Regions from separate parts of the Fictibacillus sp. KU28468 genome, predicted to be linked through region 2. Evidence: riboswitches for the same ligand, from Rfam matches in the RefSeq annotation. Region 2 holds a riboswitch; the other holds the start of a gene.
The links. A riboswitch is a leader RNA that binds a small molecule or an ion and turns the genes downstream of it on or off. The one in region 2 is predicted to bind S-adenosylmethionine.
Positions count from the first base shown of each region.

Region 1: another riboswitch for S-adenosylmethionine. It lies ahead of OKX00_RS16310 (MetQ/NlpA family ABC transporter substrate-binding protein); the one in region 2 lies ahead of OKX00_RS17500 (Fur-regulated basic protein FbpA).

Region 1 is NZ_CP110666.1:3,125,088-3,129,847, reverse strand. Features, by position in the region: gene OKX00_RS16315 (NUDIX hydrolase) at 1-83, shown strand, start outside; gene OKX00_RS16310 (MetQ/NlpA family ABC transporter substrate-binding protein) at 418-1,251, opposite strand; SAM riboswitch class I at 1,371-1,485, opposite strand; gene OKX00_RS16305 (hypothetical protein) at 1,810-1,998, shown strand; gene OKX00_RS16300 (DinB family protein) at 2,056-2,520, shown strand; gene OKX00_RS16295 (hypothetical protein) at 2,649-3,284, shown strand; gene OKX00_RS16290 (hypothetical protein) at 3,295-3,516, shown strand; gene OKX00_RS16285 (ArsR/SmtB family transcription factor) at 3,649-4,686, shown strand; gene OKX00_RS16280 (MFS transporter) at 4,683-4,760, shown strand, end outside.
Region 2 is NZ_CP110666.1:3,340,900-3,345,659, forward strand. Features, by position in the region: gene OKX00_RS17495 (YhgE/Pip domain-containing protein) at 1-1,804, shown strand, start outside; gene OKX00_RS17500 (Fur-regulated basic protein FbpA) at 1,810-1,989, opposite strand; SAM riboswitch class I at 2,399-2,504, opposite strand; gene OKX00_RS17505 (threonine synthase) at 2,577-3,785, opposite strand; gene OKX00_RS17510 (DinB family protein) at 3,974-4,462, opposite strand; gene OKX00_RS17515 (pyridoxamine 5'-phosphate oxidase family protein) at 4,549-4,760, opposite strand, start outside.

The DNA.
Region 1 (4,760 bases), 220 kb from region 2:
TATATCTTCCGGATGGTGTAAAAGAAAGGATCAAATCCAATCGTTCCATCTCCTATAGTCAGCGAGGAACCGTCAGAAGCTAAAAAAGAAGTGCAGTATCCAAGCAAATAAGGACAATTATTTGATGAAAAAGAAGCTTTCTCGAAGATGAGGGGAAGCTTTATTTTTTTTTGAGGAGCATGCTTTGTTTTTAACGTGCAGATAACGTGTTTGAATACTGATTTTTGAGTTTACATGCGGGTTTGTATGGTTTACTGTCCACTTTGCTGAGCTTACGTGCCGTTTTTCAGAGTTTACAGTCTGCTTTTTGCGCTTTACGTGCCAGATCAAGCATGTTACATGCCAAACACATCATCCCGCCCCATGCCCCATACCAAATAAGAGCCAGGAGAAAATTCTCCAGGCTCTTATTTCAACTTATTTTGAAACAGGAAGGACGGCGCCTTTGTATTCTTTTTCAATAAACGTTTGGATCTTTTTAGAATGAAGCACTTCAACCAGGGTTTTAATGGCTTTCTTGTCTTTATCTCCTTGGCGGACAGTGATGATGTTGGCAAATGGAGAATCAGGCCCTTCTAGTGCGATGGAATCTTTCTTTGGATTAAGTCCTGCATCGATGGCATAGTTCGTGTTGATGACGATAGCATCTCCTTCATTGTACTGATAGGCCTTTGTAAGAAGAGCTGGCTCGATGTCAGCCTTAAATTTAAGTTTCTTTGGATTTTCAACAATGTCTTTCAGCTGTGCTTTGTACCCGACGCCTGATTTAAGCTTGATCAATCCTGCTTTTTCAAAGATAGAAAGGATTCGGCCATGCTCAGCTACTGAATTGCTCAGAATTACTTTTGCACCGTCCGGCAAATCTTTTAGTGATTTGTATTTTTTAGAGTAAACGCCCATTGGTTCAATGTGAATGGCTCCGGCGTTTTCGAATTTATAGTTTGGATTTTCTTTCAATTGCTGCTCCAGGTAAGGAATGTGCTGGAAGTAGTTAGCATCGATCTCTTTATTGGCCAGCGCTTTGTTTGGCAGAACGTAATCTTGGAATTTAACGATCTTCAGGTCAATTCCTTTTTTCTTCAGCAAAGGAACCGCTTCTTTTAGAATGACAGCGTGCGGTACATTTGAGGCACCGACAGTTAATTTTTCTATCTTTTTCCCATCGCCGCTCGTGCTAGATGATCCGCATGCCGATAATGCTGCTGCGATCAATACTCCCAGTAATAATAATCCCCATTTTTTTAATTTCATTGATTCCCCAACCCCCATTTTCATTTTTTGATAGTACTACACTGTCTTGAGAGCATGGAGTTAAACCAAAAGCCCTCAATCTCAAAAGAGATAGAGGGCTTCCGAATAAATCCGTTGACCTCTCATCTCTCAGCTTTCGCTGTTAGATTTAGCACCGTTTCCATACTGGTGATTCAGCATGAATGGTTGCCGGGCTTCATAGGGCTAATTCCCTCCACCTGCTCTTAATAAGAGTGTACTCATATCAAATTACTTTGTATTATGGCAGGGATTCAAAATAATGTCAATTCCTTTTTTTCTTACAGAGCCATTGTAAAAATATATTTATGGGTGTTTGTGTCGGAGCTCTTCAAGAAAAAGCGAACCTCTCGCAATCCACTGTATCCAATTCAAAATCCACCATGCGCAGCGTTCCTTTCCTTGTTTCTGCCATCTATCATAGCGAATTTGGGGCATGTTCTCCAATTAAGTTGCCCTATTTGTAAAAAAATGCAGACAAAACATGTGGAAGAAGATATCATTACAGTATGATCTACACGGCATAAGGAGGTACGAAATATGTCATCTGAAAATAATGGGCAGCCTAAAAAGCTGAGCTATCAGGAAGCGATCAAGCAAAAGCTGGCTGAAAAAAAGCAGCAGCAGGCTAACGGAAAGCTTTCTACAAACCCGGTTAAATCAACCAAACAAATGAAAAGCCAGCAGACGAAAAAGGCCAACAACCAGCACCGTCGCACTGGCGTTTAACTGTCACTATGAAACCCTTATATGAGGGTTTTTTTGTTTACTTAGAAAGGAGTCCTCATGAATATAATAAAACCAATTTTTCACCAGCTGGAGGTAGCCAACCATTACATTCTAAAAATTTTAGAAATCATGGAAGAAAGCGACCTGGAACTTTCGCTGGGAGCGGAGAAAAGAACGTTACGGGAACTGTTAGCCCATCTAGCCGTGATCTATAAAGCGGACTTTATGATCTTGAATGGGGCCACTCAGCAGGAGATGGAAGAGTTCTATGAAAAGCATCACCCCCAGACCATTGCGGAAATAAAGGAGATGCTTCTTGTTCATTTTGCTTTTTTAAAAGAAAAGACGGCGTGTTTTTCGAATGAAGATTGGTCTGTTGTGACAACTTCGTGGTGGGGAGTGTCCTATTCAAGATATGAATGGATGCTGGAAATTCTCGGACATGTCTATCACCATAGAGGTCAGCTGCAGACGGTACTCGCCATAAATAGCAGAGACCCGAAAATTCAACTGTTTGAATAACATCAAACTTTAATTCGCCTGGAAAGATAAGCTCACCATTCCATTTTCAATAACATATCATAAGGTAGCGGTGTATGAGGACGAGCATTTCTTCTTGCATTGACTACCCTTTTTAAGTTGGCGGTTTTATGAAATTGAAAACGAGTACGAAAAAAGATTACCGCTGGCCGTCTGATGTTGCGATCGTCATCATCGGAGTCCTATTTAAACTTTTATCCAATATGGTGACAATCGGCCCGAACTGGCCGGTCATTGTCATTGCTTTTATCCTTTATATTCCTTTGCTTTACGCAGTTAGTTCTGAACATGATCTATGGTCGAGGAAATTTGCGATTCTTCGGGTTTTAGTTCTTACTTTTGCCTTGATGAGCAGCATGGTGGACTTGGTGTATTCTTTATTTTTTGGCATGCCGAGTGCCAGTGAATTATTTCAAAGTGCTGGTCTATTGTGGGCAGCGAACGTGCTGATTTTTGCGATCTGGTATTGGGAGATCGACAGAGGGGGGCCAATCCGGAGAAATTCAAAAAATCCAGGGAAGCCTGAATTTGGTTTTCCTCAGATGATGTCCTCTCTGCCAGAGTGGGAAGGGTGGAAGCCTAATTTCCTAGATTACTTATTTGTAGCCTTTAACACAAGTGTTGCTTTCAGTCCGGCGGATACGGCTGTATTTTCCCGGCGGGCGAAACTCCTGATGATGACACAATCGGTGATCTCACTTGTTGCGCTCGTTGTACTGGCGGCACGGGCAATTAATATCGTGTAAGGGATGGTGAATGCCATCCTTTTTTAAGTTTATAAAATGGCCAGGTGCCGCAGTATCTACACGAGCGTCCTATGTTTACCAAAAAGATCAACTCGGTCTAAAGCGGGTATCGGCTTCCATTGTCCCACAGGGTCTTAAGATTTCAGAACAGGTAGAGGACGACCGCTTTACTGCTCATACGCATGCTCATAACAAGCAGATGGGTCAAATAAAGGAGAAAGTAAAACAGTAAATGGGCTCAGAAACACAAAAGCGTAAAGTTGCTTTTGTGTTTTTTTTGAATAGTTATTCGAAATATATTGAATAAATAGTTCGTTAAATTTAGAATATATAGTAAGAAACTATAAAAGGGGGATGGAAAGTCTTGAAACACCTTTTATCCGCACAGCCCGCAGAAAAAGTCCAAGTGGCACTAGAATCTTCATCTGTATGGGAAGTCATACTTGGTATTGCCGGTTATACCTACGCTCAATTAAGGCATTCCTTTGATTTGGACGAGCAATGGAAAGATTGGAAAGGGGAAATGAACAGTACGCTTATTGAGCATCTGAAACAAATCCAAGAAACGAACTTGTGGTACGGAATGCTCCTGCTGCAAAACCGTTGGGACGCGAACACCCTTCATGAATTTTCGAATCAACTGCAGAACATGACAGAGGAAGGATTTTATGAAATACTCCTGCCCTATAAAAATCGGGAAGCCGAAGCAACTCGAAAGGAGACCGCCCTAAACTTTGGCCATAAGAACCGTTTTACAGAATATGCTGCGTACTTTGAAGCGCACGATTACTTGGAAGGCTATGTTCGATTGCTGGGAGAGCGGCCACGCGTTGAGTTAAGTTCGCTGATGTTATCCGCGATGGAAGAGTGGCATGGCTTTATAAGTGCAAAGCCAGCTTGGGAAAAATGGATGCAGGCACTTGCCCATGAAACAAGACAAATCGTGAAATATGAAGAGCCATTGGAAGAGATTGAACGAATTACAGGCGGCGTTAAGTATATTCCTGAACCATCAGTGTGGTACATAAAGCTTGTTCCCCATGTTTCTTACCGGCCATGGGTTCTGCAATTACGGACACCTGACACCATGCTTTTCTTTTATCCGGTAAACGAAGAATATTTAACCGAGCCAGGGGTTCCGTCCATAGAGCTGATCCGGGGGCATAAAGCGCTCGGGGACGAGTTTCGATTGAAACTTCTTTTTCTGCTTCAAAAAGGTCCATTATCACTGCAGGAATTGAGCGGACAGTTTCACATGTCAAAAACGACACTTCACCATCAGCTTTCCCTTTTAAAAGCCGCGAAGTTCGTTAGTGTTGAAAAAGGGATCTATTCGGCAAATGTGAAACAGATCCAGTCTTTTTCGGAAAGATTAATCCAGTACTTGGGAAAAGAAGAATGAAAAGCTACTCGAGGTCGTTTAAAGCGCTTTGGACCGGAGAGATGGTATCTGAATTTGGAGGAGCAGCAGGGGGC
Region 2 (4,760 bases):
CGTAAGAAATTTAAAGAACAATCATAAGCTAGGATGGACCTTTGTGGATAAAGACACCGCTCATGATGGAGTGGTGAAAGGGAAGTATTATGCCAGTCTCTTCATTCCACGTGATTTTTCACAAAAGATTTCAAGCATCGCGAGTGAAAATCCTGAAAAACCTGAAATCGTATATACAGTAAACGAAAAAATCAATGCTGTATCACCTAAGATCACCCAGTCAGGAGTTTCCACTGTTATCAACCAGGTTAGCGACAATTTCACGAAGAGTGTAGGAAACGCCATCTTTAAAAAATTTAACGAAGCTGGCATGACGTTAGAAAAAGAAATGCCAACAATACTCAGCTTTGAACAGAAGATATTTTCTCTGGAAAAAGAGTTTTCTCAAATCAATCAGATGGGAGACCGTATCATCTCGCTTGATCAAAAAATGAATGAGTTAAAAAAAAGAGCGGGTATGATCCAAGAGTTTCAAAAAAGCGTGCCCGACATCGATAAGCTGGGGGCTGTTATCCTTAAAACGGAAGAAAGTCTGCCTAAAATCAAAGTGGTGTTCGACCAGTTGGCTCCTCTTCAGGATAATCTGTTAAAACTTCAAACTGCAGATGACACGGCAGGGAATCTTGAACGCTCACTGACTGACCTGGAGACAGCCGCAGATAAAGCGATCTCAAAAGGAAACGCAGCACAAAAAACTAACCCGGATATCTCATACCAGCCTGATGAATTAGAAGCGATCAAAGAAGAATTGCATCAGCTTAAAAATACCGTCCAGCAGAACAAAGAAATCCTTTCTGGCCGTGCAGACTCATACACCGAACCTCTGCAGAAGCTTTCTTTATTTGCTCAACAGGACTGGCCCGCACAAGAACAGAAAATCCAACAGGCAGCAGATTTTATGAGGAACGATTTGCCGGGTGTCAAACAAGATATTCAAAAAGCAGGGATATTGATGGATACCCAGCTTCCCCAAATAGAACAAGCAATCCACAGGGCCGCTATATTTGCAGAAAAAGACTTGCCCGCCATGGAGAAATCCATCACACGTACGGCAGACAAAATCAGGGATTTTGAACGCAACAATAATTTGAGAGATATCATTAAAGCGTTAAAGAACGATGCTCAAAAGGAAAGTGATTTTCTGGCCGCTCCTATCACGTTGAAAGAGAATAAAATTTTTCCGATTCCTAATTATGGCTCAGCCATGACTCCCTTCTACACCTTACTTGCGCTTTGGGTGGGAGGAATGCTGCTCATCTCTTCTCTTAAAGTAGGTGAAGTTCCAAGTAAAGGAGAGATTTCACCGCTTTCTTTTTATTTTGGGAGGCTGATGACTTTTGCAACGATCGGCATGCTGCAGGGGCTTGTCGTATCTCTTGGTGACCTGTTCATTATCCATTCCTACATTGTGGACAAAACATGGTTTGTTTTATTTGCCATGTTCCTGAGCATCGTCTTTGTCATACTAACGTATACGCTCGTTTCCATCTTTGGAAATGTGGGTAAAGGCCTGGCGGTTATTTTTCTCGTTCTGCAGTTTTCAAGTTCAGGCGGAACATTTCCTGTGGCAATGACCTCTTCCTTCTTTCAAAAGCTTAATCCGTATATGCCGTTTACGTATGGAGTCAGTTTACTGCGAGAAGCAGCCGGGGGAATGATTAGAGAAGTTGTACTGTCTGACTTGTATCATCTGCTGCTTTTCCCCGCTGTTTTTCTTATTGCTGCCCTGTTTTTAAGAAAACCGTTGCAGCGAATACAGAATAGAAGGGGAGCAGGCGCGAAAAAAGCAAGAATACTTCAATGAGTGGTTTATTTAGCCTGCGGAAGGCTGTTCTTGCCGCCTACCGCCTTTGCATACTCCTCTTCAAGATCAGAGAGTGCCAGCTGAAATAAATGAAGCTCATCTTTTTTATAAATGCCCATATTGATGAGTTTATTGATCAGCTGATTTCGTTTGCTTTCCACAGCTCTTCTTAGTTGATTTTCCAAAACAATCCCTCCTTTTTACAAGGCTTTTTTAAAGCACATTGTTGATTTTCTTTCCTATTGTGCATCGCATACTGATGCTTGAAAGAGACCCTCAAGTCCTTTTTATACAGTAAGGTGTGTGTGATAGCTGGCGATGATATGAGCCTGCTGATTTGTGAAACAAATGAAACGCCCGAAAAGCAGAAGGCGGTTCAATCACACCCCACAAATAAACAACTACGTTTACTAATAAAGCTTTTAACAAAAAAATAACCGCCGTCATTTTCATGATGAAGCGCCTTTGGTTGACCAATCAGCAATCCTTATATTTCACAGTGAATTAGTTGGTTTTTCGCATAAATAAAAACCTCTTCTTGCGGAAGCAAAATACGCACAAGAAGAGGTTGAATCGCCATCATAAGTCATACTCTTCTTATCATTCAAGCGTTTTGCTTGTGGAATTGGCACAGTGCTCATAATTGAGTCCGCTGCCGAGGCTTCAAAGGGCCAGATCCCTCCACCTCTCTAAATAAGAAATATAAGATAAATGTATTCTATTGGATTCAATTATAGGGATTTCCATCTTATTGTCAAGACAATAACTCATTTTATTTTCGAATGATTTCTCCAGGCTCTAAAACGGGAGGATCTACAGAAAACGAATCAGGGTATTTAATCCCCTGCCCAGTATTTAGGCATATCACCTTTTCCTCTGCTTTGATCCAGCCATTTTCCCTCAATCGTTTTGAGGCGGCAAACACAGCCGCTCCTTCCGGACAAATAAAACTCCCTTCAAGCTCTGCAGTTTGGCGCTGAGTAAAGCTAATTTCATCTTCTGAAACGGCAACGGCGCATCCATCCGTTTCATAAAGTGCTTCAAGGACAAGGAAATCTCCGATCGCTTTTGGAACATTGATACCAAAAGCAGCTGTCTCAGAATTTTCCCAGAACTCCGATTCACTCTTGTGTTCTTCCCATGCTTTTACGATCGGTGCACATCCTTCAGCCTGGACAGCGACTAAACGCGGCAGTCTGCTTCCTTTAAATAAGCCCAGTTCCCTGAATTCTTTCAATGCTTTATATATGCCAATCAGCCCCACTCCTCCGCCTGTTGGATACACAATAACATCAGGCGGCTCGCTTCCGCATTGTTCTAAAATTTCATACCCCATCGTTTTCTTGCCTTCAATCCGGTAAGGTTCTTTTAATGTGGAAGCATCATAGAAACCTTCTTCCTTCACAAGGGACGCGACAATTTTTCCGGCATCACTGATCAGGCCGTTCACAAGAAAGAGCTCTGCACCTGAAATCGCCACTTCTTTTCTCGTAATGACTGGGGCATCCACCGGCATAACGATGTACGGCTTTATGCCGGCCCTTGCACAATAGAGTGACCAGGCGGCTCCTGCGTTGCCATTGGTCGGCATGGCAAGCCGGGTAATACCGAGCTCTCTGGCTTTTGAAACGCCGACTGCCGCTCCCCTGGCCTTAAAAGACCCGGTAGGTACCATGCCCTCATCTTTCATGAGCAGATTTGCAATTCCAAGCTTCTCACCGAGAGCAGGCATGGATAATAAAGGAGTCATCCCCTCTCCCAGTGATACCACATGATCTGGGTCTATAACAGGAAGAAGTTTGTGGTACCTCCAAAGATCATTCCTCTTCTTATTAATAATTTCATTCTCATTTTTCAGTTCCTCTAAATCATAGTTTACGAGAAGGGGGGAACCGCACTGGCACAATTGATTAGGTTCGTGATGAGCATAGATGCTGCCGCACTTTGGACATTCAAGATGGCTGACATAGCTGAAAGACATAACATACCTCCAATATTCCCTCACCAGAAAAGGACAGCAAAAAGGCACCGCTGTGCATAAGGAATAACATGCATAGCGGTGCCTTCAGTTTTCTGATCAGCAATTTATTCTATTGTGTAAAATTTTAATGCAGGTATTCTGATAAGTCAACTAAGGTATAACTTCCCGTTGATGTCTAGCTTAATTGTCTAAGAAAGAACCTTTTCCTTAATTTCTTCAATTTGAGCCAGATGTCTCTTTTCATGATACCCCACGAAAGGAATCCATTGTTTTAATGGCATCGGGCCAAACACCGGGTGAGGGTAGGATTTCTGTTCCAAAGCCTCTTGATCATTGCTGTTTGCTACCTTATTCAGCTCATTTCGTGATTCTTCCAATTTTTCTTTTATTTTTTCCAGGGTCAGATACCGTTTCGTGGGAACAGCAAAAACAGGAGCATCTACTTTTCTGCTGCGGTCCACCGTCATTTCAATCGGTTTCGGTTCTGCAGATACCGTTATTTTACTTTTTAAACGGTTTGATATGATGATGGCGATCGATTTTTCCATGAGATATAGATGATGCAGCGTCTGCATGATCGACCATCTGCCCTTCTCTTCCGGTTCGTTTAACTGATCATCGCTTAGACCGCTTACCGTTTTTAACAGCTGCCTTCTGATTTCTTCATTCTGGTTCATATCTATAGCCTCCCATTTGACGGATCCGTTTCAGGATGCCAATCAACCACTTCTAAGAGGAACAACGGTTACGAAAACAGCCTTTTTTAATAAAGCCGGTGTCTGTATCCTTCTTGCAAACCCTCTTCTACCTGCTCAGTACTCATATTGGGAATATTCATATGTGCTGCCAACATTTTAGCCGCAGATGGCAGCGATTCTTTCGGCTCCCATGATTCAGGACACCAAAGCCCGGAGCGGATAAACGCTTTGGCACAATGCAAGTAGCATTCCTCAGCCTTCACTACGATTCCAAACA